Regions from separate parts of the Nitrincola nitratireducens genome, predicted to be linked through region 3. Evidence: predicted binding sites of a transcription regulator. Region 3 holds the regulator's gene; each other region holds the start of a gene.
The links. Region 3 encodes FNR, which switches genes on or off when oxygen is low (the NO sensors DNR and NnrR bind a similar motif). Its sites were predicted from a motif close to TTGATNTANATCAA; they were not measured.

Region 1: yiaY (L-threonine dehydrogenase) is a predicted target of FNR. The motif match lies at 3,835-3,848, and genes of this name have one in related genera.
Region 2: D791_RS13020 (cytochrome-c peroxidase) is a predicted target of FNR. The motif match lies at 3,328-3,341, and genes of this name have one in related genera.

The regions. Positions count from the first base shown of each region.
Region 1 is NZ_AONB01000007.1:89,399-99,759, reverse strand. It holds gene D791_RS18885 (methyl-accepting chemotaxis protein) at 1-1,018, opposite strand, end outside; gene D791_RS08300 (GntP family permease) at 1,216-2,667, opposite strand; gene D791_RS08295 (patatin-like phospholipase family protein) at 2,671-3,726, opposite strand; gene yiaY (L-threonine dehydrogenase) at 3,907-5,055, shown strand; partial or broken gene D791_RS19615 (diguanylate cyclase domain-containing protein) at 5,106-5,276, opposite strand; gene D791_RS08285 (alpha/beta hydrolase family protein) at 5,313-6,395, opposite strand; gene D791_RS08280 (helix-turn-helix domain-containing protein) at 6,612-7,640, shown strand; gene D791_RS08275 (V-type ATP synthase subunit B) at 7,709-9,070, shown strand; gene D791_RS08270 (V-type ATP synthase subunit D) at 9,073-9,675, shown strand; gene D791_RS08265 (V-type ATP synthase subunit I) at 9,672-10,361, shown strand, end outside.
Region 2 is NZ_AONB01000015.1:100,338-110,698, reverse strand. It holds gene D791_RS13025 (EAL domain-containing protein) at 1-2,274, opposite strand, end outside; gene D791_RS13020 (cytochrome-c peroxidase) at 2,267-3,241, opposite strand; gene D791_RS13015 (M48 family metallopeptidase) at 3,487-4,251, shown strand; gene D791_RS13010 (patatin-like phospholipase family protein) at 4,412-5,320, shown strand; gene D791_RS21500 (efflux RND transporter permease subunit) at 5,345-5,641, opposite strand; gene D791_RS21495 (efflux RND transporter permease subunit) at 5,601-6,224, opposite strand; gene D791_RS13005 (efflux RND transporter permease subunit) at 6,230-8,398, opposite strand; gene D791_RS13000 (efflux RND transporter periplasmic adaptor subunit) at 8,395-9,447, opposite strand; gene D791_RS19095 (TetR/AcrR family transcriptional regulator) at 9,514-10,164, shown strand; gene D791_RS12990 (glycosyltransferase) at 10,125-10,361, opposite strand, start outside.
Region 3 is NZ_AONB01000001.1:506,856-517,216, forward strand. It holds gene D791_RS02365 (transglycosylase SLT domain-containing protein) at 57-680, shown strand; gene D791_RS02370 (universal stress protein) at 752-1,663, shown strand; partial or broken gene xthA (exodeoxyribonuclease III) at 1,717-2,531, opposite strand; gene gor (glutathione-disulfide reductase) at 2,717-4,084, shown strand; gene D791_RS20585 (hypothetical protein) at 4,146-4,622, opposite strand; gene D791_RS02385 (cation diffusion facilitator family transporter) at 4,534-5,310, opposite strand; gene D791_RS02390 (bile acid:sodium symporter family protein) at 5,795-6,667, shown strand; gene queE (7-carboxy-7-deazaguanine synthase) at 6,664-7,293, opposite strand; gene D791_RS02400 (recombination-associated protein RdgC) at 7,306-8,220, opposite strand; gene D791_RS02405 (adenine phosphoribosyltransferase) at 8,225-8,767, opposite strand; gene fnr (fumarate/nitrate reduction transcriptional regulator Fnr) at 8,799-9,569, opposite strand; gene D791_RS21645 (oxygen-independent coproporphyrinogen III oxidase) at 9,698-10,096, opposite strand; gene D791_RS02415 (radical SAM protein) at 10,075-10,361, opposite strand, start outside.

The sequences.
Region 1 (10,361 bases), on a different contig from region 3:
CATCCTGACGCTCTTCGTTCAAACGCTGAGTTAAATCACCATCACCTGCTGCAATTTGATCCAACGCATAACGAGTAGCATTCACTGGCTTCACAATCATCCGAGAAACAAACACGATAATAACAATCAAAACAAGCAGGGTAATGGAAAAAGCCGTCATCAAGGACACGCGCAGATTCAGCGCCGCCGCCATGACTTCCTCATAGGGCAACGCAACAGCCAAAGACCAACTTTGATTACCCGCGATTGGATAGTATGCCGCGATCACTCTTTGCTGGTTATCCAGTACGAGATCGGAGATTCCCGCTTGCCCCTCCACCATTTTCCTTGAAAAAGAGGCGTATTCGGGTATTGGGGACTCCAATGCATTAACTTTCATGCGTCTGCTCGCATCGGGATGCACAACATATACCCCGCGAGAGTCAATCAGCCAGGCACTGGCATTGTCATCGGACACTTCATCAACAAGCGTGGTTAAGGTATCAAGGGTAACAGTGGCGGCCAACAAACCAATGAGCCGACCTGAGGTATCGAAAACAGACTGCGCCAGTACCACAATCGCATTGCCCGTCGTACCCGAGTAGAGTGGATCGCTGACTACTGTGGTGCGACTTTTTTGGACAATTAACTGTTGAAAATAATTTCGATCCGCTCGGCTCGCTATATTGCCGTTGTGATGATAGGCGTTCCCCTCTAGATCAACAAAAAACATCACTTCGAAGTCACTGCCCATACGCTGGCCATAACCCTGAACGAATGCAAAAATCTCGTCGATATTGCCCCCTGTCAGTGCGGATGTCCGAGCCAGCGTTTGAATCACGGTTAAACGCGCATTCACCCAAGCACTGACACTATCGGCACTGGCTAACGCGACCATGCTGACAGCATTTTCACCCTGGCCAGAGACCGTTCGACTGGTATGCTGAATAACAACATAAGCCGCTAGAGAAAGACAAAAAGCTAAAGGCAAGCTGATAATTAGAATCAACCTAGGGGTCATTTTCAAACGGCTCAACATAGTATTATCCTTATTTGACAATCGACGTTGATCTTATCTTAACTACCTTATACGTGAAATCTATTTTTTAAGACTTAAGAATTAAGTCTTACCTTTCGTGAAGCACACTCCCTCCTAGGAGACACTGACCTCTTGGGAGCGAGTGGCTAATTTCTCATGCTGAGACACTCCAACACTTTTTCTTAAATAACACTGTTTTAAAACGCACCAAAGAGGCTTCCCAAGACCACCAGCAACACCAGTGAAAGTATCGGGAACACCACCGCAACCATAAATACATCCTTATACGCTTCGCGATGCGTGAGTCCACAAATGGCCAGCAGTGTCACAACGGCACCATTGTGCGGCAAACTGTCGAGACCTCCGGTTGCCACTGTCGTCACACGATGCAATAGATCAGGCGAGATGCCCAACTGATTAGCCAATGCCAAGTACTCAGCGCCAAGCGTTTGCAGAGCAATGCTCATCCCCCCCGAGGCTGACCCTGTAACACCTGCCAACACATTGACAGATAAAGCTAGGGATACCAAGGGGTTACCTCCACCTAGATCGTCAACAAACCCTTTAATAATGTCAAATGCGGGTAACGCCGCGATAACCGCACCAAAGCCAACTAAACTGGCCGTATTAAAGATCGGCAGTACCGAAGCATTCGCTCCATCATCTAAGGTGCGACGTAGCTCACCCAAACGACGCCAATTCATCCCGATAAGCAACAATGAGGCAAAGGTTAAAGAAGCAATAATTGCCCAGATCCCTCTGACCGCATCCAAAGACGTACTGCCATAGATTGGCTCGGCGAGATACTGAGTATCCAAACGAGGTATCAGGTGAGTACTCAGTAAATAGTTTAAAACAATGACCAGCACCACAGGGGCAATTGCCAAGGCAAATGGAGGCAAGCCACTTGCTTTGATGTCTGGCTCAATCAGCGTGACATCAAACCCCTCACCCGCGCTCAACTCCCGCTGAGTTTTATCAAAACTGACAGGCTGATCCTCGTGGGCGCCATAGCCTTCACCTACCCCCTTCGCAAGTTTGGCTTGTCTCGACAGCCACCATTGCCCCAATCCAAACATCACCAATGCCGTGATGATGCCTAAAAATGGAGCCGCGAAGGGCGTTGTCCCAAAATGAGGCATAGGAATTGCGTTTTGTATAGCAGGCGTGCCAGGTAAGGCAGTCATGGTGAACGTGAAGGCACCAAGAGCAATGGTTGCAGGTACCAGTCGCTTGGGAATGTCTGCTTGTCGAAACAGCGCTGCTGCAATCGGATAGACGGCAAACGCCACAACAAACAACGAGACCCCGCCATAGGTCAATACGGCACAGGCAAGCACAACAGCCAGAATGGCTCGCTCTGATCCCAAGTGGCCAACGATTGTTTGACTGATTGCTTCGGCAGAACCACTATCATCCATCAACTTCCCAAATATGGCTCCCAGTAAGAAGAGAGGGAAATATTGAATGATAAACTGTCCAGCCGAGCCCATGAAGAGCTGAGTATAACTTGCCATTAAAGGCGTCCCAGCCGCAAAAAGTGTTGCCAAAAGCGCCATGAGCGGGCCTAACAGCAATACACTGATGCCTCGATACGCCAGCCAGATCAATAGCACCAGCGCAAATACAACCCCTAACAAACCGATCATCAGTTACACTCCTTTGTTACGCTGAACAGGTCTAACCGCATCCTCAAGCAACCAATCAGGGTCAAAGCTTGAGTGCTCACCCAATGCGTGCTTATTCTGCTCCAACCATGCATCAGTACGCTGCCGCCCTAGATCACGCAAATGGCAAAGATACTCCCACTCAGCATTGAGCTTACTAGAGGCCTCTAATGGCCAAAGATCATCCTCTCCATGAATACAATGCAAACGCATATCACGATAACGCTCGTGCTCCAGCCCCTCTGTCTGAATTAAGTCTCGCAGTAGCATAATGCTACGTAACTCTTTAACCAAGCTGGTATTAAACGTGATTTCATTCAGTCGATTGATAATTTCACGGGCGCTGCGTGGCAATTCCTTCCGATAAAATGGATTGATCTGCACCAAAACCAAATCACGTGCATCGCATTCATCGACTAGAGGGTAGAGTGCGGGATTACCTAAATACCCACCATCCCAGTAGGCCTCCCCTTCGATTTCCACGGCTTGAAACATAAAAGGTAAGGCTGCCGACGCCATCAGTGAATCGACCGTTAAATCCGGCTGGCGAAATATTTTAGGACGCCCACTGCGAACATTGGTTGCGGTGACAAATAACTTAATGGCGGTGCAACGATTCACTCGATCAAAATCAACCAAATCCGCCACTAAGTCTCGCAGAGGATTAAGGTTCATAGGATTCAGTTCGTAAGGCGAAAACACCCTCGACAAATGATCAAAGAACAAATACGAAGGTGAGCTATCAAGGCTCCAAGTACCATTGATGCGTGACCAAATATCACGTTGAAAAGGGCTGTTTTTAGCGCCATCACTGACGGCCCGCCAAAAACGTTCCAATGCGGCGCGTGCGCCCTCACGTCCGCCCTCTTCCAAGCCATCCGTCAACACCACAGCGTTCATCGCCCCTGCACTGGTTCCACTAACGCCCTCAATATGCAGGTCGGTTTCTTCCAGCAGTCGATCTAAGACACCCCAGGTAAGCGCTCCATGAGAACCACCCCCCTGCAACGCCAACTCAATCGTTTTGCGTTTTGCATTCATGTGTATACCTCTTAATAATCCATTAATATCTAATCATACCGCAATGCAGCATAACAGATTTTGCCCCATGACTAAAACGCGGGTTTCAGTCACTTAACACTAAGCCTCTTGACCCTAATCAAGGCTCTCCCCCCTGAATCTTGCTAGACTTAAGTATCAATATTCATAAGGAGTAACGACATGGCTTTTAGTGAGTTTCACATTCCAGCGCTTAACTTAATGGGCGAAGGAGCACTGCAGAAAGCAATTGACACCCTCCAAAAACGTAATTTTTCTCGTGCTTTAATTGTTACGGATGCGGGTCTCGTCAGTACAGGATTGGTTGATCAAGTGGTGACATCTCTTAAGCATGTCGGTATCGACAGTCTAGTATTTTCAGAGGTACAGCCAAACCCAACCACTGCAAACGTTGAGTCCGGTCTTGCACTGTTACGCAGCAGCGACTGTGACTTTGTGATTTCCTTGGGCGGCGGCTCACCTCATGACTGCGCAAAAGGCATCGCATTAGTCGCCACTAATGGTGGCAGCATTAAAGATTATGAGGGCGTCGATCAATCTCTACTTCCTCAACTACCTTTAGTCTCTATTAATACTACAGCGGGCACTGCTAGCGAAATGACTCGCTTCTGTATCATTACGGATGAAGCCCGTCATATCAAAATGGCCATTGTTGACAAGCACACCACACCGATTCTGTCAGTTAATGATCCGCTTACTATGCTAGGTATGCCAAAGGGGTTGACTGCAGCCACTGGAATGGATGCACTGACTCACGCAATTGAAGCGTATGTATCCACCGCAGCCACTCCAATTACAGATGCCTGCGCACTGAAAGCTGTTGAAATCATTACTGAATACTTACCCAAAGCTGTAGAGAATGGACAGTATATTGAAGCTCGCGAACAAATGGCCTATGCCCAATTTCTGGCTGGCATGGCATTTAATAATGCATCGTTAGGATACGTTCATGCCATGGCTCACCAACTGGGTGGCTTTTATGATCTACCGCACGGTGTTTGTAATGCCGTTTTACTGCCGCACGTTGAAGCGTTTAACAGCAAAGTGGCCGCTGAGCGTCTTGCAAAAGTAGGCCAGTCCATGGGCGTCATTCCAACAGGTGATGCAGATGCTGATGCAAACACATGCATTAAAGCCATCAAAGCACTCAAGGAGAAAGTTGGCATTCCGCGTGGACTGGCAGATTTAGGTGCCAAACAAGAAGATATTCCAGTATTAGCCGCAAATGCACTCAAAGACGCTTGCGGATTCACCAATCCAATACAAGCGTCCCAAGAAGAAATTGAAGCGATTTTCAAAGCCGCTTGGTAAACTCGAATAAGAACAAGGGCATGAGTATTTAACCTTAAGCCATGCCCTTCTTACCTTTCATCTGCATGTTTAAACACATCGGCTACAACCCGATTACGTCCAGCTGTTTTAGCTTGATAAAGGGCCCTATCGGCCCGTGCAAGGGCAATATCAGGACGTTCGTCTTCCTGACACATAAGGGTACACCCAATACTCACCGTCACGTCAATCGTGTGCTGCTCAAATGTAAAGGTAAAGGCATCTTCAAGGTTAAAGCATTATTTAAGCACGATTTGATCAAAAAATGGCATCATGACCTGCACAATGCGCTGATGCATCTCTCGCCGTTCTTCACGCCCTTCAAAACAAACAAAGCGATCATCCGGCTCTTCCGCGCTCAAAACGGCAAGCCCATGCTCAGTACACACACCTAAAAAATCAAAATGCCCCAATTGTTCAGGTTCGTGATACGTCACAACATCAGGCTTAAGATGCTCAATTAAGTAACGTGACTCGATATTCAGATCAAGTCCTAGGGTGTCTCTAGGCGCACCGAACACCAACATAGGCACATTGATCATTTTCACACTCTCCGGATCAAAACTTTGACTCCCCCCTAAATCAAAAATAGCAAACGCCTTAATGCGTGTATCCGACCAATCCAATTCCATTTGCTGCCGGTCTGTTTCAGTCTTAGCGACCTGCCACTCGTTGAACAAACCGCAAACCAATTCGCCAATATGGTGAACGCAAAAATCATCAAAATGTCGAGAACTATAGCGTGCACCCGCCAGTAACATGGCCGTATGCCCGCCTAGAGAGTGTCCTGCCATGTAAATTTCATCGGATCGAATAGATGTGGACAAGACAAAGTCAGAGGTTAAGTAATCAATCACTCTTGAAATGTCGCGGGCGCGCTGCCACAGCTCGCGCCGCTGATCGGCATCTCGAAAAAAGTGAGAGGTCCCGGGATGGTTAATGGCAACCACTATATAGCCCTGTGCAACCAAAGCTTTCGCTAGCCAAGCTTGATTATGAGCCGTTCCGAACAATCCATGTGATAGCAATAGCACAGGAAATGTACCTACGGCAGGTTCGGCATCGATGATAACCTCAATCGGCTCCCACACGCGCTCCCAATTACCGTGCTCCCAAACAGCATCTGCACTATCATGGGTAGGATACCAAATATAGCCTTCAAGCGTTCGCCCAGATATCGAATCATCAAGGTTTAACATCATCCTCCCTGTCGAAGGATGAGGACTCTTTAGATCCTGTGCATAAAGATTCGAAATACCCAGCCAGCAAGTTAGGATCAGAAGACTGTGCAGCAAGATGCGAATCGGGTTTAGAGTTTTCATGGTTCGTCTCCTTAGACATTCATTTGAACAACACCTCCGCATTTTTGCTAACTACCGGACATTTCGCGCCTTAATTGATGATCAAGGACGTCCTAAATCAGGTTCTAGGACGCCAATCATCGCGCTGTGCGTTTCATTCATCGAATGATTCCATTAGGCTACTGTTGAACTGAGCGCTTCTCTCGTAATTCAGAAACATAAACGCTAGGATACTGAATGATTGCGATTCCCTTGCCCTTTATTGTGTCAATGTTGCTTTTTTTACTGGCATTTTTTTTGTGGGTAAATACCTCCAAAAAAGCGAAATCATCAAGTATTTTTGCTTTCATCTGTGCATTAACGACGACCATCGTTGGCTTACGCTGGAGTGTTGATTGGACCCTATTACGGGCATTGCAACCTGTTTTAGCGTCCTTAGTGCCTGTCTGCGCTTGGCTTTGCTTTAGCCAAGCCCATGGCACGAGAATGAATAAATGGCATGCACTGGGTCCTGGAATCATCACCTTGGGCTCTCTGAGCTACCCTCATTTCCAACCGCCTTTAGATGTTTTCCTCACCTTGATGTATGTTGGCTACGGCATCGCCTTATTACGCTTAGCGCCAACCCCTGCTGAAGACATTAGATTATCCGATACCGAAGGCTTTTCTCAGGCTGAACGTATAGCAGGCGCTCTATTGCTATTCTCAGCCGTCATAGATGGTGCGCTTGCTGTCAACTTTATGTTCTATGAAGGACGCCATGCCATCTATATTCTCACCATCAGCTATGCGCTCTTACTGCCGGCATTGGTGTTGATTATCGCGTGGGTCGGTCTACAAGTTCACACGGTGGAGGTAAAAAGTCATCCCTCTCTTCCAGAAGCACCCTCAGTAGAACAGACACGACACCCGATACTCGACAGTGATGCTCAGCTCATCGTTAATCAGTTTAAACAGTTAATGCAGGATAAGCAGACGTTTCGAGACCCTGACTTGACTTTAAACCGCTTGTCGCGAAAGCTCGTCATTCCATCTCGGCAATTGTCTTCAGCCATCAATCAGGTCTATGGCCGCAATGTGTCACAAGTGATTAATGAGTTTCGAATCAACTATGCCAAACAGCGCCTTATTGAAAGCGATGACAGCATCACCCAAATCTATATGAGTGCTGGCTTCCACAGTAAGTCTAATTTCAATCGCGAGTTCAGCCGTATTACGGGGCAAACACCGAGTGAATTTAGACACGCCGAAATGTATTTGTCATGAATAATCTATTGTAAAAGCTTAATTAGCATGGCTTAATCTTGTTAAGTGATTTAAACAGGAAGTGAGCCGTGTCACAGTTGCTTTTATCCTATTCCAAGATACTGGAAATTGTTGGTGATCTCGTTAAGGTGTATGTGCCCGAACCAGACAGCAACACAACGGGCAATATTGGTTTTGGTGATCTCGCCATTATCGAAAATCCTCTTGATCCGGCTCAACTGCCGGCTTTGGCTCAAGTCATAGAAATGGATCGCGACAGGATTTCATTGCAAGTTTTTTCTGGCACTAAGGGACTTTCCACACAAGCCAGTATTCGTTTTTTGGGTCACTCTATGCAGGTGGCCTTCTCGACAAATATTCTGGGTCGAGCCTTTTCAGGCGTTGGCGTACCCATTGATGGGGGACCTGATCTAAAGGAAGAGCCTCATATCGAGATTGACGGCCCCACCGTTAACCCAGCTCGACGTGTGCTAGCGTCTCGTATGATCCGCACAGATGTGCCAATGATTGATATCTTCAACACCTTAGTCGAAAGCCAAAAGATTCCAATCTTTTCGGTCGCAGGTGAACCTTACAATCAATTACTTGCTCAGATAGGTGCTCATGCCGACGCCGACATTATCGTTTTTGGCGGTATCGGTTTGATATTTGATGACTACTACTTCTTTAAAAAAGCCTTTGAAGACGCGGGTGTTCTTGCCAAAACCGTAATGTATGTTCACTTAGGCTCAGATCCGACTGTCGAAGCCCTTCTGGTTCCCGATATGGCATTGGCCGTGGCCGAACGCTTCGCTGTAGATGAAGGCAAACGCGTCTTAGTTCTACTGACCGATATGACTGCCTATGCCGATGCCTTAAAAGAAGTCGGCGTGGCCATGGAACATGTACCCTCGAATCGTGGCTATATCGGCGATCTCTACTCGCAATTAGCACGCCGCTACGAAAAAGCCTGTGATTATAAAGGGGCTGGTTCCGTCACAATTCTATCCGTGACAACCATGCCAGGTGATGATGTGACGCATCCCGTCCCCGACAATACCGGCTATATCACCGAAGGTCAGTTCTACTTACACGATGGCGTGCTGGACCCCTTCGGCTCATTATCGCGCTTAAAACAACATGTGATCGGCAAAGTCACACGTGAAGACCACGGCCAGATCATGAATACCATGGTTCGATTTTATGCCGCAGCACAGGATGCTCAACAAAAGCAAGCCATGTCATTTGAGCTGACGGAGTACGACCTACGTTTATTGCGTTTCGGTGATCTTTTTCGAAAGCGCTTTATGGACATCAGTGTCACGATTCCTTTGGAAAAAGCTTTAGACCTTTGCTGGAAGACACTGGCCGAATGCTTTGAAGCAGAAGAGTTATTAATGAAACAAGACTTAGTCGATAAGTATTTTCCAGTGGGCTCACAACGGAGTTAATCATGGCTCGATTAGCGCTCAATAAAAGCACATTGAATAAAGAAGGTCGCAAAGTACGTGCCTATCAAAAGTTTGTGCCAGCGCTAGACTTAAAACGCAAACAACTGCTTGCGGCTCGTGCAACAGCTGAGCAAACCCTGAAACAGCAACAGCATGCACTTTTACAAATAGAGCAGCAAGTACGTGCAGAGCTTTCCATGTTGCCCAACTTTCAAGGCAGGGTTGATCAGCTCGTTAGCATTCAATCGATTGAAATAGAACAGGTTAATTTAGTGGGCATCCACTTGCCTGAATTAAGATCGCTCAAGGTGGTGCTTGAACCCTACTCATGCTTGGGCACAGACCATTGGCTGGATCACTTGGCTAACCTCCTCCAGTCGCAGGTCACCCTGCAAGTCCAGCAACAGTTGATCCATAAGCGCTTGGAATGCTTGAATAAGGGTCTGCAAAAAACCACCCAACGTTTGAATTTATTTGACAAGGTATTGATCCCACAGGCACGTCAAAATATACGTAAGATCCAGATTGCCCTAGCCGATGCTGAACGCGCCGGGGTGGTTCGCGCCAAAATTGCTAAACGTAAGCGCTTGGGTGTCGCACTATGAGCATTTTACGACTTAACAAGGTGTCCTTGGTTGGCTTAACCGAACACAAGCCTACACTTTTAGAGGCCCTGCAAGTGCTCGGGGTCATGCATGTCATCCCTCTTCAAGAGGTGGAGCCACGCTCAACGTCAGACGAAAGCGTGAATCCTGAGCGCCTAAAAAGAGCGCTGCAATATTTGTTAAGCAGCCGTGAAAAGCGTCGACAAGTGGTGCGTTTGAAGCAGTTTAATCTGTCTGAAATGCTGGATCGGATTGATCACAATCGCACTCAACGATTAGATTTGATGGCACGTCGTGACTTTCTAGAAAAACGTATTACGGACTTAACCCCCTGGGGCGACTTTATCTTACCTGAGCTAGCGGATCTAGCGGGGCAAAAACTCTGGTTTTACTTGGTCCCCAATTATAAGCTTCCAGCGGTTGAGAGCTCCGGTTTAACCTGGTGCTGCGTGCATCGTGATAATCGTCATGCCTATGTAGTGGTTTTATCCGAAGATGAACCTGATGCGAACCGCATGCCCGTTACACGAACCTTCACGGGCAATATACCTCTGAGTCAATTAGAGCAAAACCTGGAAGATCTTGAAATTGAATTAGAGGCCGTTGAAGCCGAACGCGAAGCCTTAACACGTTGGATCTATCAATTGCAACGCTGTATCGCGGATACAGAAGACCGTGCATTTTTA
Region 2 (10,361 bases), on a different contig from region 3:
AATTATAATTTCTCGGCCAGCCAGCATGAACGGATACGAAAGTTGTTGGATCATTTTTTCGGCAATACGCCCTGCTTCTTTTCCCGAACAAATATTATGAAGTAGAACAACAAATTCATCCCCGCCAAAACGAGCAACCGTGTCACTTTCTCTCACACAGCTCAACAAGCGTCGCGCCACATTTATAAGAAGCTCATCACCGTATTCATGACCAAGCGTATCATTAACATATTTGAAACGATCCAAATCCACAAACAATAACGCCAAGGTTTGTTGATCTCGATTTGCTGAAACAATTGACATTTCAAGCCGATCCATTAACAACGTTCTATTCGGCAACTCCGTCAAAGCATCATAATAGGCTTGATGCCGAATCCGTGCTTCGGCATTTTTTCGACTGGTTATATCTGAAAATACAGATATATATTCACTAATGTCACCTGAGTCGTTTCGTATAACTGAAATTGAGAGCCATTCCGGATAAACACTACCGTCTTTACGTCGATTCCATATTTCACCAGCCCAAGCCCCTTCAACGGACAATGTACTCCAAAGCTGATGATAAAAGTTTCGATCATGTCGCCCAGAACTTAATATACTTGGATTTTTACCAATCACTTCTTCTTTTGTAAAACCTGTTATTTTAGTAAATGCGGGATTAACCGTTTTGATTCGCCCATTCTGATCTGCAATCATAATGGCTTCATTCGTTGTTTCAAATACAACAGCAACCATTTTCAACTGTTCTTCAAGCACAAGACGCTCAGTAATATCTTCTTTCACAGCTATAAAATGACTAATGTCACCTTCTTCTGTTCGAAGCGGAGATATAGATGTTGAGTCCCAAAAAAAACAACCATCTTTTTTTCTATTTAACAAGTGCCCCGACCACGTATTTCCACGATTTAGCTCTTTCCACATATCTGTAAAAACTTGACTCGACATTTCGCCAGATTTGAGAATGTTATTATTTTTCCCTAATAACTCTGATTCTGAATAGCCTGTCATTTCAGCCAACTGTGCATTAACATACTCAATGATACCTTTCCTATCGGTAATCATTACAGCCACTGGGCTTTGCTCCAAAGCACGCCCAAGCATTCTCAATTTGAACTCTGTCTGCTGTATAACACTGATATCTGTCCTAACACAAACCCATCCTCCATCTTGTGTCATGTTATTACTGGCCTGATAACATCGATTATTCGGCAAGTGTTCAATATAGTATTGACTCACTCGGGGATTTGCCGTCTGCGCGGATAGGCTTTTGATTCCGACTTCGGCATGCTTAGATGCAATGGACGGCCAATCAACTAACGAGTCATAATTCAACCAAGGATAATACTCAAGCCACTTTTGATTGAACAAAACCAACGACCCCTTTGCATCAAATAATGCAAAGGCCTCAGATAGGCTGTTTACAGCATCTTGTAAACGATTAGTTGCTTGTTTAGAAGCGTGTGTTTCATGTTGCAGACGCCTAAACAGCAGTGTCATAACCAACATTAGCAAGGCACTTAATACTAATAAAAAAAGCGTCAAGTACTCTGAAGCCTTCAATCGATTGAGGTAAACCTGTTGGTAGGATAGTTCTAATTGCCTTAAGATTATTCTCGTATCGACAGCAACATACTCATCCCGATACTGATGTAAATTACTTAGATGCCGCAAGCTTGTTGAGGCCTGAGAAATAAACAAGCTTAATAATTCATCACCCGTATTTTGCCTTACTAGATTATACAGCTGCAGCTCTAGCTCATCTCGTGATTCAGTCAAGGGATATAAATGGTATCGATAAAGCGCACTCAGTATACGAGCCGCGTCATCTCTATGCGGATGATTATCCTGCCTGAGTGCTTGCACCTGCTGTGGCATATATAAAAGACCATTTCGTATCAGTGATGCGGAATGTTTTATTTCTTCGACAACATCCTCTTTATGCAATTGCATGGACTGATAGGACTTTAAGAGCATGACAGAGGTTTCATCTAAACCAGCAATAAATGAATGACGCGTATCGAGCATCTTTTCTAGTAACTCATCACTGTTTCTTCGATACACCACAAGCTGGTCATAGTGTGTTCGCAGTCCTGATGCTATCAACAAGACCTCTTCGTCTAATAATGCATCTAATTCACGTAACTGCAAAAAGCCGTCTAGACGCTGCGTGTGCTCTAATACGTCATGCGTTCGCGTTGAGAAAAACAAAGCGAGCACAAGCCCTGCCAAAATACAGAAAAACAGTATAAAACCTTGTTTATGTTGATTAATCACTCAGCACCTGCTTAAGCAATGGGTGCTCACCTAATAGTGAACGAATAAATTCTGCAATATCCTGTGCCTGATCTCGAGTGAGCTGCCTTCCTAGCTGTACACGAGCCATCATATCGATCGCTTCTTCCAAGGAGCTTGCACTTGAGTCATGAAAAAAATAGTGATTTAAAGCGGCGGTTCTTAGCCCTGGCACTTTAAAAACGTACAAATGCTTACGATTTCCTGTTACGTTGTACCGACCAAGACTAACCTGCTCCATTTCAGCCGATTTAAATAAGGTAAAGCTTTCCAGCGATCCCATTCGAGCAAACATATTCCCTCCAACATTTGCACCTTGATGGCAACTGATACAGCCGTACTCTTGAAACAGTCTAAATCCGTTTTTTTGCTGCGCCGTAATCGCTTCCATATCACCTGCTAGCCAGCGATCAAAGGGGGAGTTGGTGAGCATTAATGTTCGCTGAAAAGCTGCCAACGCTATTCGAACCTGCTCTGGATTAAGCTCCTCATCAAACACTTTTTTAAACTCTGAACGTAACTGAGGGTCCGCGTTGAGTCGACCTATCACCAAAGGCCAATTTGAGGCCATTTCCAGTTCATCATGTAAGGGACCATCAACTTGCGCTTCCAAGGTTTTTACACGCCCATCCCAAAACTGCGTATGATTTAAATGGCTATTAAAGACGCTGGGGGCACGAATGACACCTTTTTTACCGCCAACACCTGTTGAGACCTTTGCAAGATCCATCCCTCCTGTCTCCAATGCATGACAGGTAGCGCAGCTCACCGTCTTATCACCTGACAAACGCTCATCATGAAAAAGCTGTTCGCCTAGCTTTACAAGCAGTGGATTTTGTTCTGGTGGGTTAGGTACAGGTAAAATTGTTGCGTGAAGCACCTGTGCAACAATGCAGCACAAAAGCAATATCACAAATCGGATCTCGCGGATCATTTTTAAGCGCTGCAAAACGGCGACCCCTAACCAGAATTATAATCAAACCATTAAGCATAGATTTAACCGCACATATTGCAACGTTTAAAAAACTCTTGATCTTGTCCTAGATCAACAAATATACACTTTTTCATCTTTTTAAACCCAAATCTGGATTTTAATGACATTAGCCCTTAACATTTCAATCTGTTACTAAGGGAATGATGACGAACCGCTCAGTACATTCTAATTTTCACATTACACCGACAAAGGAATTGGCGATGAAAAAACTCGCTTTTGTACAAAAGACTTCATATGCTGCCTGTCTAGCTATCACGCTCACACTCAGCGGCTGCAAAACCACAGGAAGCGACATGTCAGGACTGCTATCCGCAGGCATGGGGATGGCGACCGCAATTACGATGACAGACCAACAAATGAAGCTGATTGGTGATCAATCAATTGCCCACCTTGATAGTCAGCATCAAATTGCGCCCTCAAACAGCCGCTATGCTCAACGTTTAGCTCAGCTAACTCAGGGCTGGGAAACCGTTGATGGCCAGAGCCTTGAATACAAGGTCTATATGCTACCCGAAATCAATGCGTTTGCTGTTCCAAACGGCTCTATTCGCATGTACAGCGGCTTGATGGATGAAATGACCGATGATGAGGTACGCTACGTCATTGCCCATGAAATTGGTCATGTGGTGTTAGGCCATTCCAAACGCGCATTCCAAGTTGCCTATGCGGCTTCTGCCGCACGTGAAGCGGCGGCGGCCAGTGGCAACACAACCGCAGCAGCTCTTTCAAACTCGGAGCTAGGTGAACTGGGCGAAAAACTAGTTAACGCTCAATTCTCTCAAACTCAAGAGCATGAAGCCGATGACTATGCAATTAAATTAATGCAACGCCATGGTATGAATGCACAAGCAGCCGTGACTGCACTCAGAAAGCTAGAAGCAAAATACGGAAATAGCCGTAGCCTTTTCTCTAGCCACCCAGCTGCAGGAGATCGTGCGGACCGCTTAAGCAATTCACTCAGATAGCAAGCCTCTACCGATTGCGGTGCCTATGATCGACTGAGCATGCACCGCAGTCCACTAAAATATTCGCTTGCCAAGTGATGATTCCATTCCGTACTCTATGACCATCTAAAACATTCCCTTTCTTGCAAAACCAAACCACTAACGGATTAAGGATAAATCTATGAAAGTAGGCATAGCCTTAGGCAGCGGCGCATCCCGTGGCTGGTCTCATATCGGCATTCTTCGTGCTTTACATGAGGAAGGCATTACACCTGAAATCGTCTGTGGCACCTCAATCGGTGCGCTGGTGGGAGCCGCCTACGCAACAGATCATCTCGACAAACTGGAAGATTGGGTTCTAAAACTCACTAAACTAAAGCTTGCACAGTTTTTTGAAATTAACACGTCCTTAAATGGTTTTGTAAATCGTGATCGGTTAGTTGAACTACTTGATGGCCATGTTGCTCCGAAACAATGCAATATTGAGGACCTGCCTAAACAGTTCGCTTCAATCACAACTGATTTGGAAAGCGGTCGTGAGTTATGGATTACGGAAGGGTCTGTTTTAGATGCAGTATGGTGCTCAATTGCACTGCCTGGGTTGTTTCCGGCCGTCAAATACCAAAATAAATGGGTTGTGGATGGTGGGCTTGTCAATCCAGTTCCTGTATCAACTTGCCGAGCGCTAGGCGCTGACGTGGTCATTGCAGTGAATCTAAACGGTGACCTATTAACACGCCCCCAACCCAAACCTGTACAGAATGTCAAAGCCTCAACGCGTTCATCAAAAGCATCACCTGTTAGTAAAATTACCGAGCTTGTAAATTACGCGGGAGCCGTTTTCTCATCCAAGGAAGATACTGAAGAAGCCGCTCCCAGTATGTTTGATGTCATCGCAGGATCGGTCAATATCACTCAAGACCGAATTACGCGCAGTCGTATGGCAGGCGATCCTCCAGACATTCTTCTATCACCCCGCTTGGCCAAGATCGGATTGCTTGAGTTTTATCGAGCAGAAGAAGCGATTGACGAAGGAAGAGCCTGTGTTAAACGCATGTTACCCGCCTTGCAGCATGCGCTAGGGCTATAAAACCCTAACGCATGCTTGGCAACCTCAGCTAGCACTGCCTTGGTTTGGAGTCTCACCACAGCGAAACCAGAGCGCATAGAGTGCGGGAACAAAAATAAGCGTGATCAAGGTGCCAACAGCAACACCCCCAATTAAAACATACGCCAACGGCCCCCAGAAACTATCAAAGGTGAGCGGCACAAACGCCAAAACGGCCGCCAAGGCTGTCAAAATTACAGGACGGGCACGTTGCACCGCCGCCTCCACAACCGCATCGCGAGCACTCATCCCCTCTTCAAAGTTATCCTGGACCTGTTGAGTCAAAATCATCGTATTGCGCATCAAGATCCCCCCCAGACCAATCAAACCCAACAGCGCGACAAATCCGAAGCTGATCAAACATTAACAAGGCCAAAACAGCACCGACGAGACCTAAAGGCGCTGTAGCCACTACAATAAAAGTCCCTGAAAAAGATCGCATCTGCAACATGATAAAAATGAGCATGAGCACCAACATCAACGGTTGCAACTTCTGAATCGAGGCATCGGCTTTGCCAGATTGCTCGACTGTTCCACCTATATCGATACGATACCCCTCTGGCAGCGCTTGACGAATATCCTCTAAGGCTTGCCAAATATCGGCCGTGACATCAGGCGCCTGGGCACCCGACACATCAGCATGGACGGCCAAAAACCGCTCGCCACCAAACCGCTTTATAACAGGCTCTTCATAGCGTACTTCAAGCGTCCCTAATTGCGACAATGGAATACTGCGTCCTTCCTGTGTGCGGATTTCAATATCTTCTGGTGAACCTTGCTCAACACGCTGCGCCCTCGCATACATTTGTACTGTTCGGATATTTTGCCGAACCTCAGTCACCGGAGCGCCATTTAACTGAAACTGCAATTGCTGAGCGACATCCATTGGCGTCAAGCCATTAAGCGGATGTGATCCTTATCCATGACTAAGTGCAAGCTTGGAATTCGCTCATCCCAATCCAGGTGCGGATCCTCCGCATGAGGATGCTCACGCATGACATCTCTTACTTGATAGGCGATTTCACGAAGCTTCAGTGGATCTTCACCCACAACTCGAAAGCTTACCGGCCATACAACGGGCGGACCGTAAAGCAGCTTACTCACTCGCACTCGTGCCTCAGGAAACGCTCCTGCATGGATATGCGTCTGCAACATATCGATAATCCGATCACGCGAAGCTTCATCATGACCAATCGCAATCATTTTGGCAAAAGCCGGATCAGGCTGTTCAGGATTCGCTGAGATAAAAAAGCGCGGTGCGCCAGCTCCGATATATGCAGATAAGGATTTAACGTCATCCACCTCCGACAAAATAGCCTCTAATTTTCTAACTGTGACATCCGTTGTCAGAATAGAGGTACCTTGCGGATGCTGAATACTAATCAGAACTTCCGGGCGATCTGAACTGGGAAAAAATTGCTGCTGCACTACGCTTGCCATCGCAACCACACTGATAATCAGCAAAGATACCGTCAAGACAACGACTGTTTTACGATAGGTGACACATGCGCTGATAAACACACGCAATTTTTGATATAAAGGCGTCTGATACAACCCACTGTGACCAGATGCACTGTAGTCAGGTAAAAGCTTTACACCTAAATAAGGCGTGAAGGTAACAGCAACCAACCAGGACACAAGCAGCGCATAGGCCAACACCCAGAAAATATTGCCTGCATATTCACCAACACCTGACTGCGCAAAGCCAATCGGCACAAAGCCAGCCACCGTCACCAATGTTCCAAAGAGCATTGGGGCAGCCGTGACACTCCATGCATGACTGGCAGCACGAACTCGGTCCCAACCCGACTCCATTTTAACAATCATCATTTCGATGGCAATAATGGCATCATCCACCAATAAGCCTAACGAAATAATGAGCGCACCTAAGGTAATTCGGTCTAGATTGATACCGGCTAACTTCATGAGCAAAAACGTAAGCCCCAGTGTTAGCGGAATAGCAATACCGACCACTAAGCCAGCTCTAAAACCGATTGCCAAAATACTGACGCCCATGACGACTATAACAGCAACTAAAAACTTCACCTGAAAAAGGTTAACAGCCCCCGTGATCGCTTCAGTCTGATTGGTGATCACAGTGAGCTCAATGCCCAGAGGAAGTCGGCTCCGTTCACGTTCAACAAACTCGCCAAGCCGCTGCCCAAAATCCAAACCGTTCTCACCTGAGCGCATGACAACCCCTAATAACAGGGCATCTTCCCCTTGTGCCCGCACAAAATACGACGGAGGGTCTTCGTACCCATAGTGAATATCCGCTATATCGGATAAACGCAGCAGGTGATTCCCAATTCGCAAAGGAACAGCCGCCAATTGCTCTTGATCCGATAAATCAGCAGCAATTCGCAGATGAACACGCGGTCCATCCAATTCCCATGCACCAGCAGACACCAACTGATTGTGAGCCTGAATGGCTGCAAAGACATCTTGAGGGCTTAATTCCAGCTGACTCAAATAGGTCATATTAAATTCAACAAAAACACGTTCGGCTTGCTCAGCTAAAACTTGAGCCTTAAGCACACCCGGAACACGCTGCAACCGATCTCGCATTGCTTCAGCCTCTCGCGTCAAGTCACGCATGGGAAACCCAGGAGCAGTGAGCGCCATCAAGGAGAAATATACATCTGCGAAATCATCATTTACGATGGGACCGATAACGCCTGCTGGCAGGTTTGCGGCCTCATCCATCATGCGTTTTCGGACTTCATAAAAAAGATCAGGGACAATCTCACCTGGTGCGAAGTCTTGAAACTCGATCTGTAGAATCGCTTGGCCCGGACGAATCGTGGTTTCGATGTTGTATAGATAATCGATTTCTTGAATCCGCTTTTCCAATCGATCAACCACTTGGGTTTGCAATTCTTCTGTTGTGGCACCAGGCCATACAGCCGAAACAACAGCAAATCGGACTGTAAAGCTTGGATCTTCGGCGCGCCCTAATGAGAAAAAGGAGTAAACCCCTACGCAAACCGATAAGAGTATAAAAAACAAAGTAACGGATCGCTCACGAACAGCAAGCGCGGATAGGTTGGGAAAACTCATAGAGCCCTCTCCCTAACCTGCATGCCGGGCGTTAATAAATGCGTCCCCAACGCAATCACTCTGGATTGAGTATTAAGATCCGCTCGAATCCGTGCATATTCCGTTGTAAGTTCAAGAACATCAACCGAAACGGGCTGTGCCTGCCCTTCAATCACTTGCCAAACCTGAGCCCCCAAACCTCGCTCATCCAATGCAGCCAATGGAACTCGTAGCACATCCTCTGCATTATCGGATTTAAACAAGGTCACCTGCACGACACTGCCTAACAGCAAAGACTCATTTGACTCCAGCAAACGATAGCGTGCCCGCCAACTGCGACTTGATGAGTCTGCCGCGCCAGCTATTTCACGTAATTCAACCTGTATTGAACGCTCACCTCTTAAATCTATCTGCCCTACTTGAGGAGGAGATTGCCCATCTGGCAGATAAACTTCGATCTCTTTATCGCCTTCTTGAGCCAAGGTTGCCAGCACCTGTCCTGCTGCAACGACTTGCCCCGCCTCAACCTCAACATTAATCATTACACCTGCATGCTCAGCGCTGAGTTCTGTATAGGTGCGAGTATTTCGTGCTTGTGCCAATACCGCACGTGCTGACTCACGCTGACTCAACGCTTCCCGCTCGGCCAGCTCAAATCGTTCAAGCGCTTGGCGACTAATGTAGTTCTGCTCCAGCAGCTGCTGTTGACGCTTCAGCTCATTGCGTGCGGTCGCGAGCGCTGCATCCGCTACCGCCAACTGAGCCATTGCGCTTCGTTCAACCTCGTCAACATCACGTGGGTCCAGTGTGAATAAAGGATCATTGGCATTAACCTTTTGTCCAGCAACAACATGTTTTGTCAAAACCCGACCATTTAGCTGAAATGCGATTGGCGACTCATAGCGCGCTTTTACGCTACCCGACAGTCGCACGTCCGCTCGCTCATCTTGAACCACTTCACGTGTTAACACCCAAGGTATCGGCTTTGATTCAAGACTTGTATAATCCTCTTTAAAGCAGCCACTCAACAGAAGAAGTGGTAACAACAGAACGCAGACTTTCTTTAACATAACGGTAAGCCCGATCAGAAATTAATTACTGAACGCAATCGTACATTAATCTATTTGGAATGCAAAGTGCCAACGAATGAACGCGCAGGCCGCCCTGTCGACCCGAGCAAAGATTTAGCCATTATTTGTGCTGCCAGAAGACTTTTATTTAGTGAAGGGGCATCTGCTGTCTCGATTGAAGCTGTCGCTAAACTAGCAGGCGTTTCGAAAGTAACCGTCTATGCACGCTATGCTAATAAAGAAGAGCTTCTAAAAGCCATCACCGAGACAGAAACAGCGCAGCTCATGATCGGTCTTAATATAAGTCCGCAAAAACAGTCGGATGTCAAAGATGCTCTGATCACGTTTGGCACACATTTGTTATCATTCTTGATTAGTAATGAATGCCTGCATTTTATGAGAATGCTCGGAAATCCTGGCTGTTTTCCAACAGACGCTGTCAATCAACTGTATGCAATGGGGCCTGAATCCACCCATACGCAACTCGTACAATGGATGAAAGATGCGCACGCAGCAGGCTTGGTGCAGATTCCACAACCCGACAAAAGTGCGGAAATGCTACTCGGGATGCTATTTGGTATTGATATTGTCAGAGCCATGTATGGGCAACCCTGTATACGACATGTAGAAACGGTTCCAGAGCACGTCGAGTGGGTGGTAAATCAATTTTTACGCATTCACTCAGTGGAAGGCGAATCTACTTTCAGCGAAAGCTGATTTTTAGCCTCAATCCATTGAGACATGTACTGTGTGCTCTTCATACTGTGATGGCGCAGCATTGAACTCATGAAATGCTGCCCTCGCAAACCATTGAGCTGTGAATGATGCATAACCAACTTTTCAATTAAAGCCGATGCATGCAGAGAGGCTAAAAAGCGCGATGCCAGCAGAGCATCACCCCGTTCTTGTGCTTG
Region 3 (10,361 bases):
TCAAAAGCAGCGGACTACCCGCTGCTTTTTTGTTTTAAAAAGGCTATATTCGATCCATGAAATTGAACTCTTGTCTGCCTACATGTGTTGTTGTCGGTCTTTTCACTGTATTAAGTGGGTGTGCAACATCACCTCCGCCGTCGCGTGCGCAGAATAATATCTGTGACATTATCCAACATGAGCCTTCTTGGTATTTTGCTGCAAAAGCATCAGAAGAAAAGTGGGGCACCTCGGTTGCGATACAAAAAGCCTTTGTGCAACGCGAGTCCTCGTTTGTTCATAATGCGAGACCTCCACGTCCTTACTTGCTGGGCTTCATTCCTATGCCTCGCAAATCCTCTGCCTATGGCTATGCGCAAGCTCAAGATGCCGCTTGGAGTGATTATAAGCAAGCGACAGGTAAACGTATGGCCCAGCGCACCTCGATGGCTGATGCACTGGATTTTATTGGGTGGTACAACCAAATGTCTCGTCAACGTAACGGTGTCTCGTTAAATGACCCTTACAATTTGTATTTAAATTATCACGAGGGACATACGGGATTTCGTAATCGTACTTATGAGCAAAAAGCCTGGCTGATATCGGTTGCTCGGCAGGTTGAGTCGCAATCTAGACGCTACGAGCAGCAATTGCCCAGTTGTAAAATCCCTTCTCGCTTGTGTGTTTGGCCCTTTTGCTGAGCTAGGTCAGCGCTTTGTTCTCAAAACCCGCTACACTATTGACAAGATGAGTGAAGAGAAGGAGTTTTGACATGAACAGCTTATCAAAAATACTGGTGAACATTACTCAAGAGCAAGATAAGTATTTGTTACCCGAAAAAGCGATTCGTTTGGCTCAAGCGCTATCGGCGAAGATTGAGTTTTTTAAATGCGGCTACCAGCCTCACTACAGCTCAATGAATTTATTGGGCAATGATATTCTCGAAAAGCTTCAACACAATCGTTTGCGTGACTTAGAAGGCAGTTTAAACGAGCTGTTAGCCACCTTAAAGAAAGACTATGACAATCTATCTGTCGATGTCGCTTGGGATAGAGGCATTGCCGAAGGCCTATTAACTAAGGTTGAAAGAAGTAATCCTGATCTTGTTCTTCATGAGGTTGCCGAGCATCCGCATTTGCTGCACCGTTTATTGGTTCCACATGATTGGCAAATACTCAGAGAGTGCATGGCACCTTTGATGCTGTGTAAATCCAAACCTTGGCCTGAGCGTATTCGCATTGTGGCCGCCGTCGATCCGTTTCATGCCCATGACCACGCCGCGTTGATGGATCAGAAGATCCTCAATGAAGCGAGCTTGCTGGCTCAAGTATTGGGGGCCGAGTTGCATATTTTCCACAGCTATGTGGTGTTTCCGCAATCAGCGATTTTTGACGATAGCCTGATGTCAAACTTCAAAACCCTTCAGTATCAAGTCACCAGTGAGCATCAGGCTGGGGTTGAGCGTTTGGTGAACGGCTTTGATCCTACTATTGATGCATCTTGCATTCATGTTGTTGAAGGAGAGGTGCATGATGTTTTACCAGACTTCATTAAAAAGCAGGAAATCAATATTTTAGTGATGGGCTCTTTAGCACGCGGAATGCTGGATCGATTGCTCTTAGGCAGCAGTGCAGAGCGCCTATTGGATGCGGTCGCATGTGATGTATTGGTACTTAAAGCCTAAGGTGTGAGATTCAACTGATCTCCTGCTGAGGTCAGTTGAATCGCCTAGACGACTTAAAAGTCGAATGAAGACCAAACGGGCGCATGGTCAGATGGCTTGTCCATGCCGCGGATGTTGTATTCGATATCACTGTCAGTGCAGACGTCAATTAAGGACTGAGTTGCCAGAAGGGTATCGATTCGTAGACCGCGCTTGGGCTCATCCTCAAAGCCTTTGCTGCGATAATCAAACCAGCTGAACTTGTCGTTCTTCGTTGGGTGGATTGCACGGTAACTGTCTTTGAGTCCCCAGCCTTTTAAACGCTCAAACCATTCGCGCTCTTCTGGTTGGAAGCTGGTTTTGCCTGTTTTTAGCCAGCGAACACGGTTCGGCTCACCGATGCCTATGTCAATGTCTTCTGGCGAAATATTAAAGTCGCCCATCACGACAATGGCTTGGTCAGCGCTGTAGTGGGTTTCTAGCAGGTTTTGCAAATCGGCATAAAATTTACGTTTTGCTGGAAATTTGATTTCGTGATGAATGCTCTCGCCTTGCGGAAAATAGCCATTGATCACTGTGTAGGTTTGTCCTTTATCGCTGACGAACTCACCAATGATCAAGCGCTTTTGAGCCGTTTCATCATCGCTAGGGAAACCTTTAGTCACAGAAATGGGTGGAACCTTAGACAATAAGCAGACCCCGTAATGGGTTTTTTGTCCGTGGAAGTGTGCGTGATAGCCAAGGGCCTCAATTTCTGCAAGTGGGAAGCTTCATCAGTGACTTTAGTCTCTTGAATGCCGATGACGTCAGGTTGATGCGCCGCAATCAGTGCTTCTAACTGATGAAAGCGCATACGAATGCTGTTGGTATTAAAAGAAACCAGTTTCATGCTTAAGCCTTGTCGTATTAAATCGTAAAGATGCTGTATTCTAAGCACCTAACCACCAGACATCAAATTTCATTCAAGGCTGTTCGATTAAGATTTGTGATGGGGCGAGTTAAGATTTTTCATTGGTCAGCTGGTCGTAAAGACGTTAGAGTTTTCACCAATATCCAAAACACTAGGAGAAATCCGTGAGTCAGTTTGATTTTGATTTGTTTGTGATTGGGGCGGGTTCTGGCGGTGTTCGAGCCGCACGTATGGCTGCAGGCATGGGCGTTAGGGTGGCAATTGCTGAAGACCGTTACATGGGGGGAACCTGCGTTAACGTTGGTTGTGTGCCCAAAAAACTCTATGTGTATGCCTCGCATTATGCGGAAAGCTTCCATGAGGCGGCTGGGTTTGGCTTGATCGACGCGTCTTATCAATTCGATTGGCCCACATTGCGCGACAACAAAAAACAGGAAATCAGCCGCCTCAATGGTATTTACGCCAATCTTTTAAAAAACTCGGGTTGTACCCTGATCGACGGTCGAGCAACACTTGAAGGGCCGAATGCAGTTCGCGTGGGCGAACAGGTGTTTACCGCTGAACGCATTTTGATTGCAACGGGGGGCTGGCCTTTTGTGCCGGATATTCCCGGTAAAGAACACATTCTGACGTCAAATGAAGTTTTTGACCTGGAGACCTTTCCATCACGTGTTTTGGTGGTGGGCGGGGGATACATTGCGGTCGAGTTCGCAGGGATTTTTGCAGGTCTTGGTGCGCAAACGGATTTGGTCTACCGTGGCGATCTGTTCCTGCGTGGATTTGATCAAGAGGTGAGGGCATTTACCTCACAAGAGGTTGCCAAAAAAGGCGTGAATCTGCGCTTTAATACCGATATCGCCTCCATTACGAAATGTGCAGATGGGCGTTTAGACGTTGTGTTTAATGATGGGGCTCAAGAGATGGTTGATGCCGTCATGTACGCGACAGGCCGTGTTCCCAATACTCAAGGATTAGGATTAGACGCCTTGGGCGTGAATTTGAGCCGCAAAGGGGCGATTCAGGTTGATGATCTGTTTCAAACCAATCTCCCTTCTATATACGCGGTGGGGGATGTCATCGACAGGGTTCAGTTAACGCCGGTTGCCCTGGCTGAAGGTATGGCCTTGGTTAAGCGCTTATATGGCGGTGCCGAGACAAATGTTGATTATAATTTGATTCCAACGGCTGTGTTTTGTCAGCCCAATATTGGCACAGTCGGGCTTTCGGAAGAAGAAGCCTGTAAAGTCTATCCAAACCTTGATGTCTATCGCTCTGAATTCCGTGCCATGAAGCACACCTTAAGTGGCAGCCAAGAACGCACGCTAATGAAGCTGCTGGTTGATCGAGACACGGATCGCGTGGTTGGGGCACATATGGTGGGGGCGGAAGCGGGCGAAATTATTCAGGGAATTGCAATCGCGATGAAAGCGGGCGCAACCAAGGCGATGTTTGACGCAACGATCGGCATTCATCCAACAGCCGCTGAAGAGTTTGTGACGATGCGAGAGCCTAGCCGACGTTATAATATGTAAAGTTCGTCATTCTTCACTTTCTTATACATGAGCCCAGAGGCTTGGGCTCATGTTACTCACACTACCGAGCCGGTAACCAGATCTGAATCGCCTTGAACCACTCTAAGGTTCGCAATTCGTCATTTAACCGTGCCTCAAGCTCTGCAGCCGTCACCCCTTGTTGCTCTAAAAGTGCAAAGATCGCCATTGGACACTTGATATCCAACTCAATAAAGCGGGGAGTGTAGTAAATAATCAATTCATAATCTGGGGCTTCACCTAAAATTCTCGCGAGTGCTGCATTCAGGTGCTGTTGAATTTCTGTGCGTGCCGGTAATGTCAATTGGGCGGGCAGCGATAGACCGTGGTCATCGTAAGTGTCAATGTGATAGATAATGTGGGCAATATCATCAAAGCGCTCTTGCAATAAACGCGTGGCATAGTCACCTATGTAATGCCTTCGGCGGCACTTAAGTGAGGGGCAACTTGAACGTGCATCTCCAACAGCTTTGCCCGCCCATAGAGCGGGTTTTAAAACTATGGACGCCCAATACGCCATCTACGGACATCACGGTCTCTCTAAGCGTTGTAAGGCGCTCAGGTGGTAAGGCAGTGTCGACCAGCTCCGCCAAGCTTTTGCTTAACAACTCCCAACCAATTTTTGCAATCAGTAAAGCTACTAACACCGCCGCCAGCGCATCCAGCCACCAAATGCCGAGAATCGCGCCTGCGATTGCTATCAAGACCACGACGGAAGAAAGTGAGTCACTCCGGTGATGCCATGCATTTGCGATTAAGAGTCGCGATTGAATTTTTTCCCCAACGCGTAAGGTATAAAAGAATAAAATTTCATTCGCTAAAATTGAGGCACCTGCAATGAACAGGGCTACGACACTGGGTGGGGAGGGGATTTCACCCGCAAATAGAAGGCGCAAACTATCCCAGGCCATGAACCCGGCAACGCTCAGTAGCACAAAAGACAAGGCCACCGTTCCAAGTGTTTCAAAACGACCGTGGCCATACGGGTGATTGGTGTCTGCTTTTTTATGGGAGACGCCTAACAAAAAAACGACCATTAGGTCGGTAATGACATCCGATAAGGAGTGAAAGCCATCGGCCACTAATGCCGCTGATCCAGAAAATACGCCACCCACTATTTTTAGAAGGCTCATGACTGTATTGACAAGCGCTCCAATCAGGCTAACGTTTTGTCCGGCGCGTTTGCGTTCATCTAAGGATGGGTTCACACAGAATTCCTACTCAAAAAGATCAGTGTATCGACGTGTTCGGAAGGTCTCTAGTGTTGCAATTTAATACAGACTGTCAAGAGTGAACATGAATAAAAAGTTACAAAAAATGTGAGTAACCTTGTAATTTATGCTTGACACCTGTGAGTGTTTTTTTAATGGTTGAAAAATGAACAGAAAAAAGCGGAAAATCTGATAATTAAGCTATTGATTTATTTAAGTTGTTGAAAAATAAAAGATTTGTGTGTTGGTTAAAAAATGATCAATTTGTCTGAAGCCGTGAATTTATGGGGCAGGATAGGGGTTATGTGCATTTTTTTCACAGGCTTATCCACAGATAATGTGGGTAGCCTTGCGAACCCGATGCAGAGCCTATTTTCATACACACAGGTGTGAATAGATTTTTTTTGCAATGCACAAACAAGATTTGAGATACTTTACTCAATTTAAAACCACATGGCTATTTTCATTCATGCAGGCTTCTATGATCACGCAACTGTTTCTACCGATTGCTTTGTTTATCATCATGCTCAGTGTAGGCCTTGCGCTGACGCTTGCAGACTTTAAACGTGTCTTGAAGTACCCAAAAGCCGTCTTTCTGGGGATTACGGCTCAGTTTTTCCTTTTACCGCTTCTGGGGATTGCCGTCGTTTGGATCTTTGATCTTCCCATCATGCTTGCGTTAGGCTTGATCATATTGACCTTGGCTCCAGGTGGGGCAACATCCAATGCAATTACCTTGCTAGCAAGAGGTGATGCCGCGTTGTCGGTCTCATTAACGGCGCTATTGAGTCTCATCACACCCTTTACCTTACCTTTGATGACGGCCTTGTTGTTGAAGGTGACTTTAGAGGATGATGTGTCAATTGCCTTCCCGGTCGGTCAAGCTTTAATGCAGATGTTATTGATTACGTTAGTGCCAGTGTTGATAGGAATGGTGTTTAGGCATCGTTATTTGGCGATCACACTACGCATAGAAAAGGCCATAAGACACCTAGCCTTTTTGTTGATGGTGGCAACGGTGATTCTGTTGGTTGTCAGTCGTTGGCCCATGCTCATGCAGGTCTTGCCGTTGTTGTATCTGCCCGTTTTTACGCTGGTGCTCTTGGCTATGCTGACAGGGTATGGCGTGGCGGTGATGGGGCGGCTGGATGACCCGCAGCGTGTCTCGTTAACGATTGAGGTGGGGTTGCAGAATGCGGGAACGGCACTTTTGGTGACTGGCGCCTTGTTGCAAAACGCTGAAATGTCGGCCAGTGCGTTGACCTATGGTGTGTTAATGCAGCTACCGGCCTTCGCGTTGATTGCCTGGCGAAATCGAGATGTGTTTTTTCGCCAAGCAAAGGTGATGACCTAATCGATACCCAGAATTTTGTGGGTCTGTAAACTGAGTCGCCACTGAGGGTGGCGCAAACAATAATTGAGGGTCGCTTTTAGATTCTCTTGAGCATCCGCTGAATCCATGGGCTGTAAGTAAAAATTGTCAAACTGATAAGACACAAATCGCTCTGGCATGGCGTGCGATTGAGGGTACACCAGTTTGAGCTCGTTACCTTTGCGAATGATGATATCTGTGTCTGCTTTTGGGCTAACACAAATCCAGTCAATCCCATTCGGGAGCGGCTTAGTGCCATTGGTTTCAATGGCAATAATAAAGCCTGCTTTATGCAAGGCATCGACCAAGGGTTGATCGAGCTGCAGAGCAGGCTCTCCACCCGTGCACACAACGTAAGGAGGCTCTGAGCTTAAAGGCCAAAAGCGTTGCAAGTGGGTTACCAACGCGTCTGGACTGTCAAATTTTCCGCCGTTTTGACCATCATGGCCAATAAAGTCAGTATCGCAAAATTGACAGATCGCTTTCGAGCGATCAATCTCACGGCCTGACCACAAATTACAGCCCGTAAACCGACAAAAAATAGCCGGCCGCCCTGCATGGGCACCTTCACCTTGCAGGGTATAAAACACTTCTTTTACGCTGTACATACGAGGTTAGACCTAAGCAGATTCAGGTTCGCCACCAAAGCTGGCGATCAACGAGGGCATTAGATTCGACAATTCAAGGCCCATTTGGTTGAGTTGAGCATCGAAAAACGCTTTTTCGTCCTCAGGGCTGTCTTGCTGAAGCTGTTCCTGATATTGATCCGTTAGCTTAAGGCGGTGCAAGCTTAAGTCAGAATAAATCATAAAGCTTAACTGATCTTGCCAAGTTAAGGCCAAACGCGTGACTTGCATATCAGTGGCTAAATGAGCGCGAATTTCATCGGAAAACAAATTCTGCCCTTTGACACGGATAACGCCGCCCTCAGCAGAGGTGTCCCTGAGTTCGCACTCATCATCCACGGCAAACCCAGTGCTAATTTGATCTTCGTCCTGAACCCAAAGACTTAAGACGCTTGCTGGCGCTTGATTGACGGTTAAGGGCTTAACTTTCAATGTGCCTAACACTTCTCTTAAGCTGTTCAGCAAGTCTTCAGCGCGCTTGAAGCTGCCCGCATCAACAAAAATCCAACCGAGTTGCGGCATAATCAAAGCGCGAGTGGCCGAGCGTTTTGAAAAGGCACGTGGAAGAAGCTCCAAAATGATTTCATCTTTGAGCTGATCTTTTTCTTTGCGGTAGACTTTTCTCGCTTCGTCTTGCTCAATTTTACTGACTTTAACCTGTAGCTCATCTTTGATGACGCTGGCGGGTAGAATGCGCTCTTCCTGCAGCAAACTGACAAGGTACATGCCATTGCTAACAAACACGGGGCTTTCACTAAAGGAACAGGGTGAAACCCAGCCCTGACGTTTGAGTTCTTGGCGTCCACAGGGCACAAAGGGTTTCGTCAGAAGTGCATTTTCCAAGTGTTGCTCAGAGAAGTCTGCATCAGGGGTAAATCTGTAAATCAGGATGTTCTTAAACCAATTCATTCAGTTAAAGTCCTTCGTAGGCGAGTAACGCAAAAACAGGTATGCCACTGTCTTGAATACGTTGCGAGCCTTTTAGATCGGGTAGGTCGATTAAGGCAGCGACTTCGGCCACTTGTCCGCCTAAGCGCTTAATAAGAGACGCTGCCGCAAGAACGGTTCCGCCTGTTGCGATCAAATCGTCAAAAATTAAGACAGTATCACCCTCTTGGATGGCGTCTTTTTGAAGTTCGACCGTCGCCGATCCATATTCAAGCGAGTATTCCTCTGCGATGGTTTCGCCGGGTAGCTTGCCTTTTTTTCGGATCAGCACCAAGGGCAAATTCAGTTGATACGCAACCACAGAGCCCAGGATAAAGCCTCTGGCATCTATACACGCGACATGGGTAATCGAGCTGTCTATGTAGCGCTGAATAAACGCATCACAGGTGATTCGCATGGCTTTGGGATCTTTAAAAACAGGGGTGACATCACGAAAAATAACGCCGGGTTCTGGCCAGTCTGAGATAGACCGGACCACGGATTTGACATAAAACTCATCGTAAGACATTTAAAACTCCAGCGAGACCCGGACATCGGGTTTAAAGAGAGGTTTTGCAAGCAGGTGTCGGCTTGTCAATGGCTTCACCTGATAGTTCGAAAAGCGCATCATAGTTCAGAATTTCAACTTGTTTACCATCAACAAGAATCATGTTTTGCGTTTGGAAGCGTGTGAAAATACGGCTGATGGTTTCAACGGCTAAACCAAGATAATTGCCTATCTCATTTCGTGACATAGATAAACGCAAGTAGTTTTGAGAGTAGCCTCGTTCATGAAAACGTTGCGTCAGCTTGATCAGAAAGGTGGCCACGCGCTGCTCCGCTGTTTTTTTCGACAAAAGCGTCATCATCTGTTGGTCATTGCTGATTTCGCGGCTCATGGTCCGAAGAATCTGGCGACGCAGCTCAGGCATGTGGCCTGATAGATCGTCCAAGCGCTCAAAAGGGATTTCGCAGACGGTGGTGGTTTCCAGAATTTTGGCTGAAACAGGGTAGGCCGTATCGTTGAAGCCACTGAGCCCCACCAGCTCTCCTGGAAAAAAGAAACCTGTGATCTGCTCTTCGCCATCATTGGTGATGCAGTAGCTTTTTACAGAGCCCGCACGAATGGCAAAAATGCTTGTAAAGGTATCACCTTGTCTAAACAGGTGCTCGCCTTTTTTTAATGGACGGCTTTTATCAATGATATTATCAAGGCGCTCCATCTCCGTCATGTTCAAGGATACGGGCAGACACAAGGAGCTTAAACTGCAGGTGCTGCAGTGCACTTGATTGAGACTGTGAAGTTTGCCTGTTGAGCGTTTTTCTTCCATTCGTACACCTATCACCTTATCGGAATGAACATCGGATGCTCTCGATTGGGTATTATGTAACATTTAGGCGGCGGGGTGAAGAAGTATCCGGCAGTTGCGAATAGGCAATTGCCGGACGCACGCGAGCTTTAAATAATTCTGGAGTATCCGCGAACAGGTGCTTGCTTTGGAATATACGCATCAAACGTCATGCAAATGCGTCTAATTAATAAGCGCCCTGCAGGTGTGACTTGAATAACCCCCTTGTCCAACGTGATCAAGCCATCGGCTTCGAATTGCGCAAGCTCCGTCAGCTCCTCAGCGAAGTAGGTCGCGAAATTGATGTCAAAGCGTTGTTCAATATCCGCAGGGTTCAACGAAAAATGACAAATGAGTTGGTTAATAACAGCTGAGCGAATTCGATCATCTTCATTTAAACTAATGCCGCGCTTTATCGCATGTTGCTTATGATCAATTGCATCGGTGTACAGGCTTAAGTCATGCTCGTTTTGGTAAAACACGGAGCCTATCTGGCTAATAGAGGACACACCAATTGCAACCAAGTCACAATCAGAGTGTGTGGTGTAGCCTTGAAAGTTGCGATGCAGTTGGCCATTTTGCTGGGCAATCGCAAGGCTGTCATTCGGCTTTGCAAAATGATCCATGCCGATATAGACATAGCCCGCACCCAGTAGTTTATTAATGGTGTGTTGTAGGATATCCAGTTTGACATCGGCAGATGGCAGGGTGTCGGATTGAATGTGTTTTTGCGAACGAAAGCGATCCGGTAGGTGAGCGTAGTTAAAGACAGAC